Regions from separate parts of the Zoogloea sp. GW822-FHT05C07 genome, predicted to be linked through region 1. Evidence: predicted binding sites of a transcription regulator. Region 1 holds the regulator's gene; the other holds the start of a gene.

Region 1 (7,442 bases):
TCGAGGCGCCGCCGCTGGCGCGGGCCCTGTACGCCCATTGCGAACTCGACCACCAGATCCCGGCCACGCTCTACACGGTGGTGGCCGAGGTCATGGCCTACGTGTACCAGCTCAATCACTGGATTACCGAGGGCGGCCTGCCGCCAGAGGTGCCGGCCCAGCTGGAGGTGCCCGCCGGCATGGATCCGGCGGAGAAGCGGCCGGAAGGGGCTTGAGCCCGCCGCCACGGCGTGCTCCGAATTGGACGGTAAATCCCTGTTTCTTCCAGCCTTTCATCCGGTCGGAGGAGGAGGACCATGGCGGCCATGAATGGTAGTCTGAACCTGCGAACGCTCTTCGCGCCCAGCAACATCCGCACCCTGGCCGGCCCGCTGCTCATCATCCTGATTCTGGCGATGATGGTGCTGCCCTTGCCGGCCTTCGTGCTGGACCTGATGTTCACCTTCAACATCGCGGTGTCGGTGATCGTCATGCTGGTGGCGATGTACGCTCTCAAGCCGCTGGAGTTCTCGGTCTTTCCGACCGTTCTGCTGGTGACCACGCTGCTGCGCCTGTCCCTCAACGTGGCGTCCACGCGGGTGGTGCTGCTGGAGGGGCATACGGGGCCCGACGCGGCCGGCAAGGTGATCGAGGCCTTCGGGCACTTCCTGGTCGGCGGCAATACGGCGGTCGGCCTGGTGGTATTCATCATCCTCACGGTGATCAACTTCGTGGTGATCACCAAGGGCGCCGGGCGGATTGCCGAAGTGGGCGCGCGCTTCACGCTGGACGCGATGCCCGGCAAGCAGATGGCCATCGATGCCGACCTCAACGCTGGTCTCATCGATGAGAAGGAGGCCAAGCGCCGCCGTTCCGAGACGGCCCAGGAAGCCGACTTCTACGGGGCGATGGACGGTGCGTCGAAGTTCGTGCGCGGCGATGCGGTGGCCGGCATCCTCATCATGGCCATCAACGTGGTCGGCGGCCTGATCGTCGGTGTGCTCCAGCACAACATGGAGCTTGCCCAGGCGGCCAACAACTACACGCTGCTGACCATCGGTGATGGCCTGGTAGCTCAGCTGCCTGCGCTGATCATCTCGGTGGCGGCGGGCCTGGTGGTGTCTCGTGTCGGTGACGACGGCGACATGGGCTCGCAGCTGATCGGCCAGGTCTTCACCAATCCGCAGGTGCTGGTGATGACTTCGGCGATCCTGGGCATTCTCGGCCTCATTCCGGGTATGCCCAATCTGGTTTTTCTGATGCTCGCCGCTGGGCTGGGCTTTCTGGCTTGGCGGGGCGGAAAGGGCAAGGCCGAAGTCGTCGAGGAAGAGGCGCCCGCTGCGGCACCCATTGTGTCTGCCGAGAGCCAGGAGGCGAGTTGGGCGGACGTGTCGCCGGTGGATGTGCTGGGCCTGGAAGTCGGCTACCGGCTGATCCCGATGGTGGACAAGGGGCAGGACGGGGAACTGCTCAAGCGTATCCGTGGGCTTCGCAAGAAGTTCGCCCGCGATATCGGCTTCCTTGCCGCGCCGGTGCACATCCGCGACAACCTGGAGCTCAAGCCCAACGAATACCGGATCGTGCTGAAGGGCGTTGAGGTTGGCACCGGTGCCGCCTTCCCGGGGCAGTTCATGGCGATCAATCCGGGGCGGGTGGCTGGCCCCCTCAACGGGCGGGAAACCACCGACCCGGCTTTTGGCCTACCTGCTGTATGGATCGATACGAGCCAGCGGGAGCAGGCCCATGCGCTCGGCTACACGGTCGTCGATGCCAGTACCGTGGTGGCCACCCACCTGAATCACGTCATCCTCAGTCACGCCTCCGAACTGCTCGGCCGCCTCGAAACCCAGGCGCTGCTCGACCACATTGCCAAGGAAACGCCGAAGCTGGTCGAGGATCTGGTGCCCAAGCTGCTGTCGCTGTCGACCGTGCAGCGGGTGCTGCAGAACCTCCTCGACGAGGGTGTCAATATCCGCGACATGCGGACCATCATCGAGGTGCTGGCGGAGTGCGCGCCGCGCATCCAGGATCCGTTGGAGCTCACCACGCGCGTCCGTCAGTCCCTTGGCCGCGCCATCGTGCAGGGCCTTTTCCCGGGCAATGGGGAAGTTCAGGTCATGGCTCTCGACCCCGGCCTCGAGCGCGTGCTGATGCAGGCCATGGCCGGTGGTGGGCCGGAGGGCGGCGCGATCGAGCCGGGGCTGGCCGACACGCTGCTGCGTGAAACAGCAGCGGCCGCCCAGCGCATGGAGGATATCGGCCTGCCAGCGGTCCTGCTGGTGCCCGCACCGCTGCGCTGGCTGCTGTCCCGCTTCCTGCGGAGGGCCGTGCCCAGTCTCAAGGTGGTGGCCAATTCCGAGGTTCCCGAGACCCGCCTGATCCGCGTATCGGCAATGATCGCCGTGACTTCGTGAGCATGTTCTGACGGTGTCAGTAGGAATAGCGCCTTAAAACCTGTCTTTTCTGCGCCTTCAATAGGCGTGGGTCCGGAGACAATCGAAGCTACCGAAGTGCCAGCTGGCGTGTGCACGCGCCCAGCCCCTGAAGGCCTTCGTTCCCGGAGACAGGAGCATGAACGTCAAGCGCTACTTTGCCAAAACCGCTCGCGAGGCCCTTCGCATGTTGAAGGATGATCTTGGGCCGGATGCGGTGGTGCTTTCCAATCGGGCCGCCAATGGAGGCGTCGAGATCCTCGCATTGCCGGCCGGCGACGTGGCCAGCATGCAGGCCCAGCGCGCCCGCAGCCAGGCTCCGGCTGTCCAGGCTGCAGCTGCGCCGGCGGTCGCTCCGAAGCCTCCGGAAGATTTCTTCGATGACGATTTCCGCGTCAGCCTGTCGCGGGCGGGAAGCAATCGCCAGCAATCGGCTGTTGCGTCCGTTCCCCCAGCTGCGCCCGCCGCTTCGATGTCACGGCCGGTAGCGGCCCCGCAGCGCGCTCCTGCTGCGGTGCAGAGCTTCACGCCGCCGCGAGTCGAGTTGAATCGGGAAGTCTTCAATGCCGCCTCGGCCCAGGTCCGGCGCCCGCCGGTGGAGCCGGCGATGGCAGCTGCTGCGGCACCGCGCTCACCGCTGCGCAGCGAGCCCGTTCCGTCGCCCGCCGCGCCGGCCCGGGACGCTGCCGCGCGCCAGCGTCCTGGAGGCATCGAGGAGGAGGCGCGCATCCGTGCCCTCGAAAACGCCAATTCCCAGATGGCCAACGAACTGGCCGCCATCCGCGGCATGCTGGAGCGCCAGCTTGCCGGCTTTGCGTGGGGCGAGATGGCCCGTACCGCGCCGGGCCGTACGCGTCTGATCGGGGATCTGCTGGAAGCTGGGTTCTCGGCCATGCTGGCCCGCGAGCTGGCCGAGGAAGTGCCGGAGGATGAGGCGCCGGAAGAGGCGCACCGCCTGCTGCAGGCCTCCCTCGACCAGCGTTTCCGCTCCATGGCCAGCGACGTGGACATCATCGACCGGGGGGGCGTGTATGCGCTGGTCGGCCCCACCGGCGTCGGCAAGACCACCACCACGGCCAAGCTGGCCGCCCGCTGCGTCGTGCGCCATGGCGCCGACAAACTGGCCCTGATCACCACCGACGGCTACCGGATCGGCGCCCACGAACAGCTACGCATCTACGGCCGTATCCTCGGCGTGCCGGTCTTCGTGGTCCGCGACGCGACCGATCTGCGCGAGACCCTGGCCGGCCTGCGCGACAAGCACATGGTGCTGATCGACACGATGGGCATGAGCCAGCGCGACAAGATGGTGGCCGAGCAGGCCGCGATGCTGACCGGCGCGGGCAAGGTGTCGCGCCTGCTGCTGCTCAATGCGACCAGCCGTGGCGACACCCTCGACGACGTGGTCAATGCCTATGCCGGTGACGATCTGGCCGGCGTGATCCTCACCAAGATGGATGAGGCCATGTCCCTGGCGCCGGTGCTCGACGTGGCGATCCGCCGCCAGGTGGAAGTCTTTTACGTCGCCAACGGCCAGCGGGTGCCGGAAGACCTGCACCTGCCGAACCGCGACAAGCTTCTCGGCCAGGCGCTCCGCGAGCTGCCGGCCAGCTCGCCGTTCCGCCTCGATCCGCTGGAGGCCGGCCTGATGCTGGCGACCAGCGCCAAGGGCCGCGGAGCCAGCCTGAGGGGAGGCCTCTAAGATGCTGCATGCTTCCGATCAGGCTGCCGGCCTGCGCCGCCTGTTCCGCCGTACGCCTTCAGCCGTGGTGGCCTTGTTCACCTCGGGCCGCTCACCCCGTGACCTGGCCGTGCAGGCCTTGCTGGCGCTGACCGATGGCGCGCGGCGCGTGGTGGCGATCGACGAACACGCGCCCGAGCGTGGCTCCCTGCTGGCCGCCTTCGGCTTTCCGGAAGGCGGCGATCTGCTCGGCGCCCTGCAGGGACAGCACGATGTGACCGAAACGATGCGTGAGGTGACCGACGGCCTGTGGATCGTGCCGGCCGCGGCCACCGTGCAGGCGGTTCCGCTCCTCGGCGCCAGCCACCATGCGCGGCTGGAGGCCGGCATCACCGAGCTGCAGCGCCGGGCCGACCTGCTGGCAATCCACACGGTCGGTGATGCCCGTCGCCTGACGCCCTTCGCCCGCGCGGCGGGGCGCCGCCTGCTGGTGGTGGAGGCGAGCGGCGTCGGCGCGCGGGGGGCCTGCCAATGGATCAAGGGGCTGGCCGCCGCCGGCGCGGGGTCGCTGGAGATTGCCGTCAGCGGGGCCCGCGACCGGGCCGATGCAACCGCCCTGTTTGCCAGCCTGCAGGATTTCAGTAACCGCCATGTCGGCCTGCCGCTGGTGTGGCGCGGTGAGGTGGAGCGCGACCCGCTGGCCGAGGCAATGACGACGCCGCTCGGCGCGCGCCATCCTGCCGACGGTGCCGGCGCCTTCATCCGGCGCCTGCGTGCCTGGTCGACCCAGGCCGGAATGGCCGGTTGAATCGACCCGTTCGTGGATTGTGTCGCACAGGGCATTGAGAAGCGTAGCGTTGCCGGTGGGGGTCTCGTAACATGCGGACGGCCCCGGAAACCCAGATCAGAAAGCTGATGACAGATGTACACCGCCTCCGGCACCCTCGATAAAGAGCAACTCGTTGTCCAGTACGCACCGCTGGTCAAACGCATTGCCTATCACCTGATGGCCAAGTTGCCGGCCAGCGTTCAGGTGGAGGACATCATCCAGAACGGCATGCTGGGCCTGCTCGACGCGATCAACCGCTATGAGGAAGGCCTGGGGGCGCAATTCGAAACCTATGCGGTGCAGCGCGTGCGCGGTGCCATGCTCGATGGCTTGCGCGAGAACGACTGGCTGCCGCGCAGCCTGCGGCGGGACATGCGGCGCATCGAGGCCGCCGTGCACCAGCTCGAGCAGCAGAACGGCCGGCCGCCCACGGAAACGGAACTGGCCGACTCCCTCGGGCTGCCCCTCGCCGAGTACCAGCACATGCTGCAGGAAGCCCGCGGCTACCAGCTGGTGTATTTCGAGGATTTCTCCGGTGACGGGGAGGACGACTATCTGGAGCGCCACATCACGCTGGAGGGGAATGATCCCCTGACCCTGCTGCTCGAGGGCAACATGCGGGACGTGCTGGTGAAGGCCATTGACGATCTGCCGGAGCGCGAGCAGACCGTGATGGGGCTCTACTATGAGCAGGACATGAACCTGCGCGAGATCGGCGAAGTTCTCGGCGTATCCGAATCGCGGGTGTGCCAGTTGCACAGCCAGGCTATCGCGCGGCTGCGCGCGCGCATCTCCGGGGCGGCGCAGGGCATGGCGAAGGCCAAGGGTGAAGGCCGTGGCCGCGGCCGGCGTCCGGCAGCATCCTGAACCACGGCCAGAGGGCGCGCATGGACAGCATCAGTCTTATCGGGATCACCCTTGCCCTGGCGGCAATTCTCATCGGCCAGGTGCTGGAGGGCGGGCATGTAGGTTCATTGATCCAGCCCACGGCCTTCATGATCGTCATCGGCGGCACCCTTGGCGCGGTCATGCTGCAGAGTTCTTTGCAGGTCTTCCGCACCGGGGTCCGAATGGTCCGCTGGGTCTTCGTCCCGCCGGCGCTCAACCACGCCGAGTTGATCGCGCAGATCGTCGACTGGAGCCACGTGGCTCGCAAGGAAGGCCTGCTGTCCCTGGAGGCGCAGATTCCGGCGCTGGAGGACCCCTTCATTCAGAAGGGCCTGCAATTGCTGGTCGATGGGGTCGAGCCGGAGCGCCTGCGGGATGTGCTGGAGGTGGATATCGACACCTGGGAGGCGCAGATGAGGCAGGGCGCGAAGATCTGGGAGGCGGCCGGTGGCTACGCGCCGACGATCGGCATCCTGGGGGCGGTGATGGGCCTGATCCACGTGATGGAGAATCTGTCCGATCCGTCGCGCCTCGGTTCTGGGATCGCCGTCGCCTTCGTGGCGACGATCTATGGCGTGGGCTCGGCCAACCTGATCTTCCTGCCGGTCTCGAAGAAGCTCATGGCCGTCATCGGCACGCTGGTCTCCATGCGGGAGATGCTGCTCGACGGACTTGTCGGGATCGCAAATGGCGACAATCCCCGCATTATCGAACGCCGTCTGAGCGGGTACGTGGGCTAAGGGCATGGCGCGGCGGCGTGGAAAGCGGGAAGACGAGCACGAGAGCCATGAGCGCTGGCTGGTCTCCTACGCCGACTTCATCACCCTGCTGTTCGCTTTCTTCGTGGTGATGTATTCCCTGTCGTCGCTCAACGAGGGCAAGTACCGGATCATGTCCGATTCGGTGGTGAACGCCTTTCGCAACATCGCCAACAGCGACAACCCACGGATCGCGTCAAATCCGATCCCGCCAATCCGCCCGAGCACGGCAACGCCACCGAATGCGGCCGGCGAGACCGACGAGGCGCGTCGTTCGAAGGCCGAGCGGGTGCGCAACATGGCCGAGGAGATCCGCAAGGTGCTGGCCCCGCTGGTGGCCGATGGTCAGGTGCGGGTCACCGAAGGGGCGTTCGGGATCACCGTCGAGATCAACGCAAGCGTGCTCTTTGCGCCGGGGTACGCCCAGCTCGGGCCGGAGGCCGTCAGGGCGTTGCGTGCGGTGGCCCAGGTGCTGGCCGGAGCGGAGTTTCCGATCACCGTCGAAGGGCATACCGACGTGACGCCGATTGCGACCGCGATGTTTCCGTCCAACTGGGAGTTGTCTGCTGTACGGGCCTCCAGCGTGGTGCGCCTGTTCATCGAGAACGGCGTCAAGCCTGCACGCCTGACGGCGGCGGGCTACGGCGATCAACGGCCGGTCGCCGACAATGCCACGCCGGACGGGCGTGCCCGCAACCGCCGCGTCACGATCCTGATCGAATCGCGGGTCGCCGAGCCGGAGCCGAACAAGCCTGTCAGAGCTTCAGGCGTGGCCGATTCCATCCTGCCGTCGAATGAGCCGGCCTTGCCGTCCGCGCGGGCGCCGGCAGGGGATGCGGCAGCGCCGGCGGCTTCGGGTCAGGATAAACGCTGAG
Region 2 (7,442 bases), 2.0 Mb from region 1:
AAGCTCTACCCGGAACTCGCCGACAGGGCCACGCTGATCACCGCGGACTGGCCGGAGAGCCACGAGGAGCTGGCCGCCCTGTTTCGCCGCAGCGAAGCCATCTACTGCTTCGAATCGACGGCAATCAATACCGAGGCGGTGCTGTGCGGCTGCCCGTCGATCATCCTGCCCTCTCCGCTGGTGGACACCAGCAAGATTGGCGGATCGGAAGCCGGCCTGAAGGGCATCGCCCTGAACGACACGCCCGACGAGATCGAACGGGCTCTCACCTCCGTCGGCGAAGCATGGGACGACTACATTGCAACGGAAGCCCGCTTCTGGGAGCAGCTGGAGCACTTCATCCAGCTCACCCAGGCGATGCCCGTGCACGAGGTTCCCAAAACCCTCGGCGACGACCCTGCCTTCACCGAAGCCAACAAACGGTACGCCACCTGGCGTACCCGCCAGACCCTGCAGGAGATCGACGCCCAGCTGCTCGCCGAGCGCATGGTACTCAAATGGTCCAAACGGCCGGGCATTCACCTGCTGGCCGCCCTGCACCCCGGCGAGGAATCCCTCCTCGCCGACACCCTGGACAGCCTGGGCGCCCAGCTCTACCCCGAATGGCTGCTCACGGTGGTCACCGCCATGGAAGCCCCCGAAGGGCTGAGCGACATCCCCAACCTGCAGTGGCTGGCCCTGCGCGACGCGGCCCACATCGACTACGTCATCGACGAGATGGCCGCCGCCTCGCCGGGCAGCTGGCTGGCCCGCATCGACCCCGGCCTCAGCTTCGAGCCGCATGCACTCCAGGTCATCGCCGACTACATCAACGTCCGCCCGGACTGGCGGCTGATCTACTGCGACGAAGACACCCGCGAACCCGACGACAGCTTCACCCAGCCGCTGTTCAAGCCGGACTTCAACCTGGACCTGCTGCGCTCCCAGGCTTACTTTGGCTGCTTCGTCGTCGCCGAAAAGAGCGCCTTCCTCGAAGCTGGCCGCTATGGCACGCTCGCCGGCGCCGAGAACTACGACCTGAGCCTGCGCATCCTCGACCACGCGGGCGAAACGGCAATCGGCCACATCGACCAGCTCCTCGCCCACCTGCCCCGCAACTCCCGCCGCAGCATGGAGCCCGAGGCGGAAAAGAGCGCCGTGGTCGCCCACCTGGCCCGGAAGGGGCTCGACGCCAAGGTCCTAGATGGCGCGCTGCTCGGCACCCGCCGGGTCGAATACCACTGGCCGGAATGCCCCCTGGTCAGCATCGTGATCCCGACGCGCGACCGCGCGGAATACCTGCGCCCCCTGCTCGAAAGCCTGCAGGAACGCACCAACTATGACAACTACGAGATCATCGTCGTCGACAACGACAGCACCGACCCCGATACGCTGAACTATCTCACCACCCTGAAGACGGAACGGCAGCTGCCCAACGGCCAGGCCGTCACGGTCGTCGCCTGCCCCGGCGAGTTCAGCTGGTCCGCCAGCGCCAACACGGGCAGCCAGATCGCCCGCGGGGACTACGTGCTGTTTCTCGACAACGACATCCACGTCGTCCAGGACGACTGGTTGGATCGCCTGATGGGTATTGCCCAGCGCCCCGAAGTGGTGATCGTGGCCCCCCGCCTGACCTACCCCGAAACAGCACGTGTCCAGCAGGGCGGCTGGCTGCTCGGCATGAACGGCTCGATGGGAAATCCCTGGGACAACCAGCTCGAACTGACCGACCCCGGCTACATGGGCCGGGCCCTGTGCGACCAGAACCTCAGCACCGTCGGCGGCTCGGCCTTCGTGGTCCGGCGCAGCGTGCTCGTCGAGCTCGGCGGCTTCGACACCGAGCGCTTCCCGCTCGTCCACGGCACCCTCGACTTCTGCCTGCGCACCAGCGACCTCGGCCACAAGATCGTGTGGACGCCTTACTCGGTGCTGGTGCACTACAACAGCGTTTCCATCGTCGCACGCCAGCGCAAGCTCGAAGGCAAGCTCAAGGATCTGCTGAGTTCCCAGGAGGCCAACCACACCCTGCTGGAGCGCTGGATCGACCGACTCGCCTGCGACCCGGCCTACAACCGCAACCTGAGCCTGCTGGAGCCCTACAAGCCCGAACACGTAGCGCCGATCGACTGGGACCTGAACTTCCACGACCGCCCGCGGATCCTTGCGCTCCCGGTTCCAGGCGGCGCCGGCGAATACCGCCTGCGCGCCCCGCTGCGCACCATCGCCCTGGCCGGTCTCGCGCAGACCATGTTCTGCGAACACCCCAAGGCCTTCTCCATGCGCATCCTGTCGCCGGTCGAGATCGCCCGCGCCAGGCCCGATTCGCTGATCCTGCACCAACCCCTCGACGACAGCCAGAGCGACGCCATCGAAATCTACGCCCGCCACCTGCCCAAGGTCCGGCGCATCCTGACGATCGACGACCTGGTGACCGAACTCCCCAAAAAACACCCTATGTACAAATCCGGCTACAAGGACGGCAGACAGCGCCTTCGCAGGAATCTCGCGCTGATGGACCGGGTCGTAGCCAGCACCCAACCCCTCGCCGACCTCTGCGCGGACATGGCCGAAGACGTCCGGCTCATGCCGAACTGCCTCGAATGGTCGCTATGGGGCGACGTGGCGCCAGCCCGCCTGCCGCGCCGCAAGCCCCGTGTAGGCTGGGCCGGCGCACAGCAGCACCACGGCGACCTCGAACTCATCTACCCCGTCGTGGAAGCACTGGCCGAAGAAGTCGACTGGATCTTCATGGGCATGTGCCCGGAGGCACTCAAACCCTTCGTCCACGAATCCCACGGCTTCGAGCTGGACTTCCGCGAATACCCGAAGGCCCTGGCGCGCCTGGACCTCGATCTCGCCATCGCGCCGCTCGAAATCCATGCCTTCAACGAGGCCAAGAGCAATCTGCGGCTGCTCGAATACGGCACCATGGGCTGGCCGGTGATCTGCACCGACATCTACCCGTACCAGAACGCCCCCGTGACCCGCCTGCGCAACGATCCGGACCTGTGGATCCGCACGATCCGCGAACAGCTTGCCGAACCCGAGGCGCTACGGAACGCGGGCCTGGCCCTTCAGCGCTGGGTCCACGACGGCTTCATCCTCGAAAACCACACCACCAGTTGGTTCGCCGCCTACGGCCCCTGATCGGAGATGCAGCCTGAGAGCATAATGCTGCCCTGCATAAGGTCGGCGCGGTTTTCTGCATTTGCCCCTAAAGCTTTGCGATTCCGCGCCGCTATCAAAAGCCAAGTGGAAATCCGCGCAGAGATCAAACCTGCCGACAATCAGAAAAAAGTCAACATTTTTCTAAAGTCTTTTCGCCCCATCCCGTTAATGAACTCAACGGCGGTTGCCTTACACACACCGGGCAAGGCGAACCAAAGTTAAGCCTAATCGCTTATCTTGAACGGAATGAAGGAGAACCAAAATGGCTGCCACTATCAACACCAACTCGATGTCGCTGAACGCCCAGCGCAACCTGTCCAGCTCTCAGGCTGGCCTGGCCAAGGCTGTTCAGCGCCTGTCCTCCGGCCTGCGGATCAACAGCTCCGCGGATGACGCGGCGGGCCTGGCAATTGCCGACCGCATGAACGCTCAGGCCAAGGGCTTCGACGTTGCAATCCGCAACGCGAACGACGGCATCTCGATGGGGCAGACCGCCGACAGCGCCATGCAGGCCATCACCGACAACCTTCAGCGCATGCGCGAACTCGCCGTGCAGGCAGCCAACGGCACCTACACCAGCGGCGACCGGGCCAGCCTTGACGGTGAATTCCAGCAGTTGAACCAGGAAATTGCGCGTGTCGTGTCGGGCACCCAGTTCAACGGCCAGAACATTCTGAGCTTCACCGCCAGCTTCTCGTTCCAGGTTGGCGCAGGTACGGCCACGACCGATACGATCAGCGTCACGACCGCCGGTGCGCTGGCATCCGCATCCTTCGGCACGACCACCGCCGGCGCCATGAGCGGTGCGTCCATCTCCGGCGCCGGCAGTGCTGGCGTCTCCGCTGCCACGGCGGCAATTTCCGCCATCGACGCGGCACTGGACTCCCTGAATACCTCCCGCGCCACCTGGGGTGCCGTGCAGAACCGTTTCGCGTCGGTCGTGCAAACCCTGCAGGTTGCGTCGGAAAACTCAAAGTCGTCCCGCGGCCGTATCATGGACGCTGACTTCGCCCAGGAAACCGCCAACATGACCCGCGGTCAGATCCTGCAACAGGCAGGTACCGCCATGGTTGCCCAGGCCAACAGCATGCCCAACAACGTGCTGTCCCTCCTGCGCTAACCCCGCCTCTAAAGCTCGCCGCGGCAGGCGCCGCGCCTTAACAGGCGCGGCGCCGTCTGCGCAAATGGGAGATCATCATGAGCATTCATCCCGTCGGTTCGGGTGCCGCGTACTACAACGCAGCGTCGATACAACCCTCCCGCACGGAGGCGTCCCGTCAGGCCGATGCTACCGCCCCGAGCGTTGACTCCCAGGCAGTAAAAGGCGCTGACGAAACCGAAAAGACGTCGCTGACTCCGGATCAGCTCGCCCAGGCAGTCACGCAGATCCAGGACGTCATCAAGCAGACCGCCCAAAGCCTGCAGTTCTCGATCGACAAGGACACCGGCAAGACCGTCGTCAAGGTCGTCGACACCGACTCCAAGAAAGTCATCCGCCAGATCCCTTCCGAGGAAGTTCTGGCCATCGCCAAGGCGCTCGACAAGCTGCAGGGCCTGCTCGTCAAGCAGAAAGTCTGAGTCTTGCCACACCCAGCCCCCTGGATCTCATTCGATCCAAAACAGTCTTCATAAAGTGGCACGGTTTATGCTGATAGAGTGCAAGCACACCGACACGTTCAAGTTTCTGCCGTGTCGGTCGTAATCTAAGCCAGCAGGAACCAGGCATCACGGAGGCGCGTTATGGCAACCCTTTCATCAGCAGGTATTGGCTCGGGTCTGAATGTCGAGTCCATCATCACGGGCCTGATGTCGGTTGAAAAACAGCCACTTACGCTGCTTCAGACGCAACAGTCCAGTTATCAGTCCAAGATTTCGGCACTCGGCTCGCTGAAAAGCGCCCTGTCGACCTTCCAGTCTGCCGCCAAGGCCCTCACGCCCACCGTCGGCCAGAGCTCATCGGTAAGTTTTTCCGCCTACAAGGCAACTCTTGCCGATTCGACCATTGCCACTGCCACGACCACCAATACGGCCGTTGCCGGTACGTATTCGATCGATGTCACTTCACTGGCGACCAACCAGCAGCTGACGCTGGGCACGACTTATGCCGCGGGCGCCGCTGCGCTCGACTTCGGCACCGACTCATCCCGCACGCTGACGCTCACCAAGGGCGGCACGACCTCGACGATCACGCTCGACAGCAGCCAGAACACGCTCAGCGCCGTACGCGACGCCATCAACAATGCCAACGCGGGCGTCAGCGCCACGATCGTCACCGATACCACTGGCAAGCAGAACCTGATGTTCACCGCCACCAACGGCGGTACGGCCAACGCGGTCACCATCGGCGGAACCGCCACCTTCATCGACCCGGCCAATGCCAGCACGCCGATCGCCGCTGCCAGCGCCTTCACCGAGAAGGCCGCCAAGGACGCAGTCGTGAGCATTCAAGGGGTGTCGATCGCCACCACTGGCAATACGATCACCGACGCCATCGACGGCGTCACCCTGAACCTGACCAAGACCGGCAGCACGACATTGACGGTCGCGCGGGACAACACCGACCTGAAATCCAAGGTCGATACCTTCGTCTCGACATACAACGCCCTGAACTCTGCGATCAAGAGCCTGGGTGCCTACAATGCCAGCTCTCAGACGGCCGCCGTTCTCAACGGGGACTCGACCCTCCGCAGCGTCCAGGCGCAGGTTCGCTCCGCGCTCACCAGCGTACCCAGCAGCCTGGCGGACAATGCCAACCAGACACTGAGCAGCCTCGGCATTTCCTTCCAGTCCGACGGCAGCCTGAAATTCGACAGCACCAAATTCGACACGGCCGCCAGTTCGAACTTTTCGGCAACTGCCACAGCACTCGGTGCCTATGGCAGCGCACTGAACACGGTCACGACCAACCTGCTGAGTACCAGCGGCGTGATTGCCAGCCGGAACACCGGGCTCACAGCCAGTCTAAAGAGCATCGGTACCCAGATCGATGCGTTGAATCGCCGGCTGACGATCATCGAGAGCACCTACCGAGCCCAATTCACCGCGCTCGATACAACGATGAGTAGCATGAACACAACGAGCACATATCTGACACAACAGCTGTCGCTCATCAGCAAATAAGCCGTAAAGCTCAATCCAAACGGAGAACAAGATGTCGTTCGGCCTCGCCGCCCGTCGTGCCGCAGCCGCCTACAGCGAAGTTGGCTTCGAAACCGGGGTCTCCACCGCAGACCCGCACAAGCTGATCCTGATGCTGTTCGAAGGCGCCCTTCTGCAGATCGGAACTGCAACGGCCGCGCTCGAATCCAATAACATCCCGGCCAAGGGCAAAGCCATCTCCCACGCGATCGAGATCATCGGCAACGGCCTCAAGGTCAGCCTCGATTTTGAAGCGGGCGGAGATCTCGCCGAACGCCTTGGCGCGCTGTACGACTACATGATGCAACGACTTCTCTACGCCAACCTGCACAACAGCAAGCCGGCCCTCGACGAAGTCGCCAAACTGATTACGGAATTGAAAGGCGCCTGGGAAGAAATCGGCACCCCCGACCAGGCCAATCGCTAAGACCGCCGGAGATATCTGCATGAGTTCCCTTGCCCTGCTGGAACAAATGAGCAACTACTCGACCGAGATGGTCGATGCTGCCCGCGCCAACGACTGGGATCGCCTGTCCCGCCTCGAACGGCAGGTAGCGTCGTTGCGTGACCGTCTTGGCGTCGAGGAGGCCCTCGCATTTCCGGGCCGCCCGAAGCGCATGTCCGAGGACGAGCGCCAGAAGAAGGTGGCGCTCATTCGCCGCATCCTCAGCGACGACAAGGAAGTACGCGTCCACACCGAACCCTGGATGGACAACGTGCGCCAGCTTCTGTCGGGCGGCACGAAGGAACGGAATGTTCGCAAGGCTTACGGCGACGACAACAACTAAGCCTTCAGGCAGGCAGGGGATCGCACCATGATTCCGGGCGATCTCGCCTCCCGCCTGCGAATGCTCACGGAGGCCAGTTTTTTCTCCGGCGAGCCGACCGTCGCCCCGACAGCCCGCGTCCGGGCCGTTACATCGATCCTGCCCGACTTCACGCCGGGGCAGCGCATCACCGCCACGCTCCAGTCCGTGGCCCAGGACAACACCTACCACGCGCGCATCGACGGGCGCGATGTGGTCTTGTCGCTGCCGCAATCAGTGAAGGCCGGTGACACCCTCGAACTCATCGTAAGCAAGGTCACGCCTCAAGCCGTCATGGCAACGCTGGCGCAGCCAAGCGGCGAGGCGGCCACGACAAGCCAGGCCGCCCTC

What was found. The regulator FliA, encoded in region 1, starts transcription of late flagellar genes. The targets are predictions, from matches to a motif close to CTAAAGTTNNNNNNNNNNNNGCCGNTA.
Region 2: fliD (flagellar filament capping protein FliD) is a predicted target of FliA. The motif match lies at 4,823-4,849, and genes of this name have one in related genera.

What each region holds. Positions count from the first base shown of each region.
Region 1 covers NZ_CM179510.1:1,252,858-1,260,299, reverse strand. The annotation lists gene flhB (flagellar biosynthesis protein FlhB) at 1-215, shown strand, start outside; gene flhA (flagellar biosynthesis protein FlhA) at 306-2,393, shown strand; gene flhF (flagellar biosynthesis GTPase FlhF) at 2,551-4,113, shown strand; gene AC3QL2_RS05950 (MinD/ParA family ATP-binding protein) at 4,115-4,900, shown strand; gene AC3QL2_RS05945 (RNA polymerase sigma factor FliA) at 5,015-5,788, shown strand; gene AC3QL2_RS05940 (flagellar motor protein) at 5,809-6,549, shown strand; gene motD (flagellar motor protein MotD) at 6,554-7,441, shown strand.
Region 2 covers NZ_CM179510.1:3,237,784-3,245,225, reverse strand. The annotation lists gene AC3QL2_RS15140 (glycosyltransferase) at 1-3,126, shown strand, start outside; gene AC3QL2_RS15135 (flagellin N-terminal helical domain-containing protein) at 3,410-4,267, shown strand; gene AC3QL2_RS15130 (flagellar protein FlaG) at 4,345-4,725, shown strand; gene fliD (flagellar filament capping protein FliD) at 4,888-6,267, shown strand; gene fliS (flagellar export chaperone FliS) at 6,299-6,712, shown strand; gene AC3QL2_RS15115 (flagellar protein FliT) at 6,732-7,073, shown strand; gene fliK (flagellar hook-length control protein FliK) at 7,101-7,442, shown strand, end outside.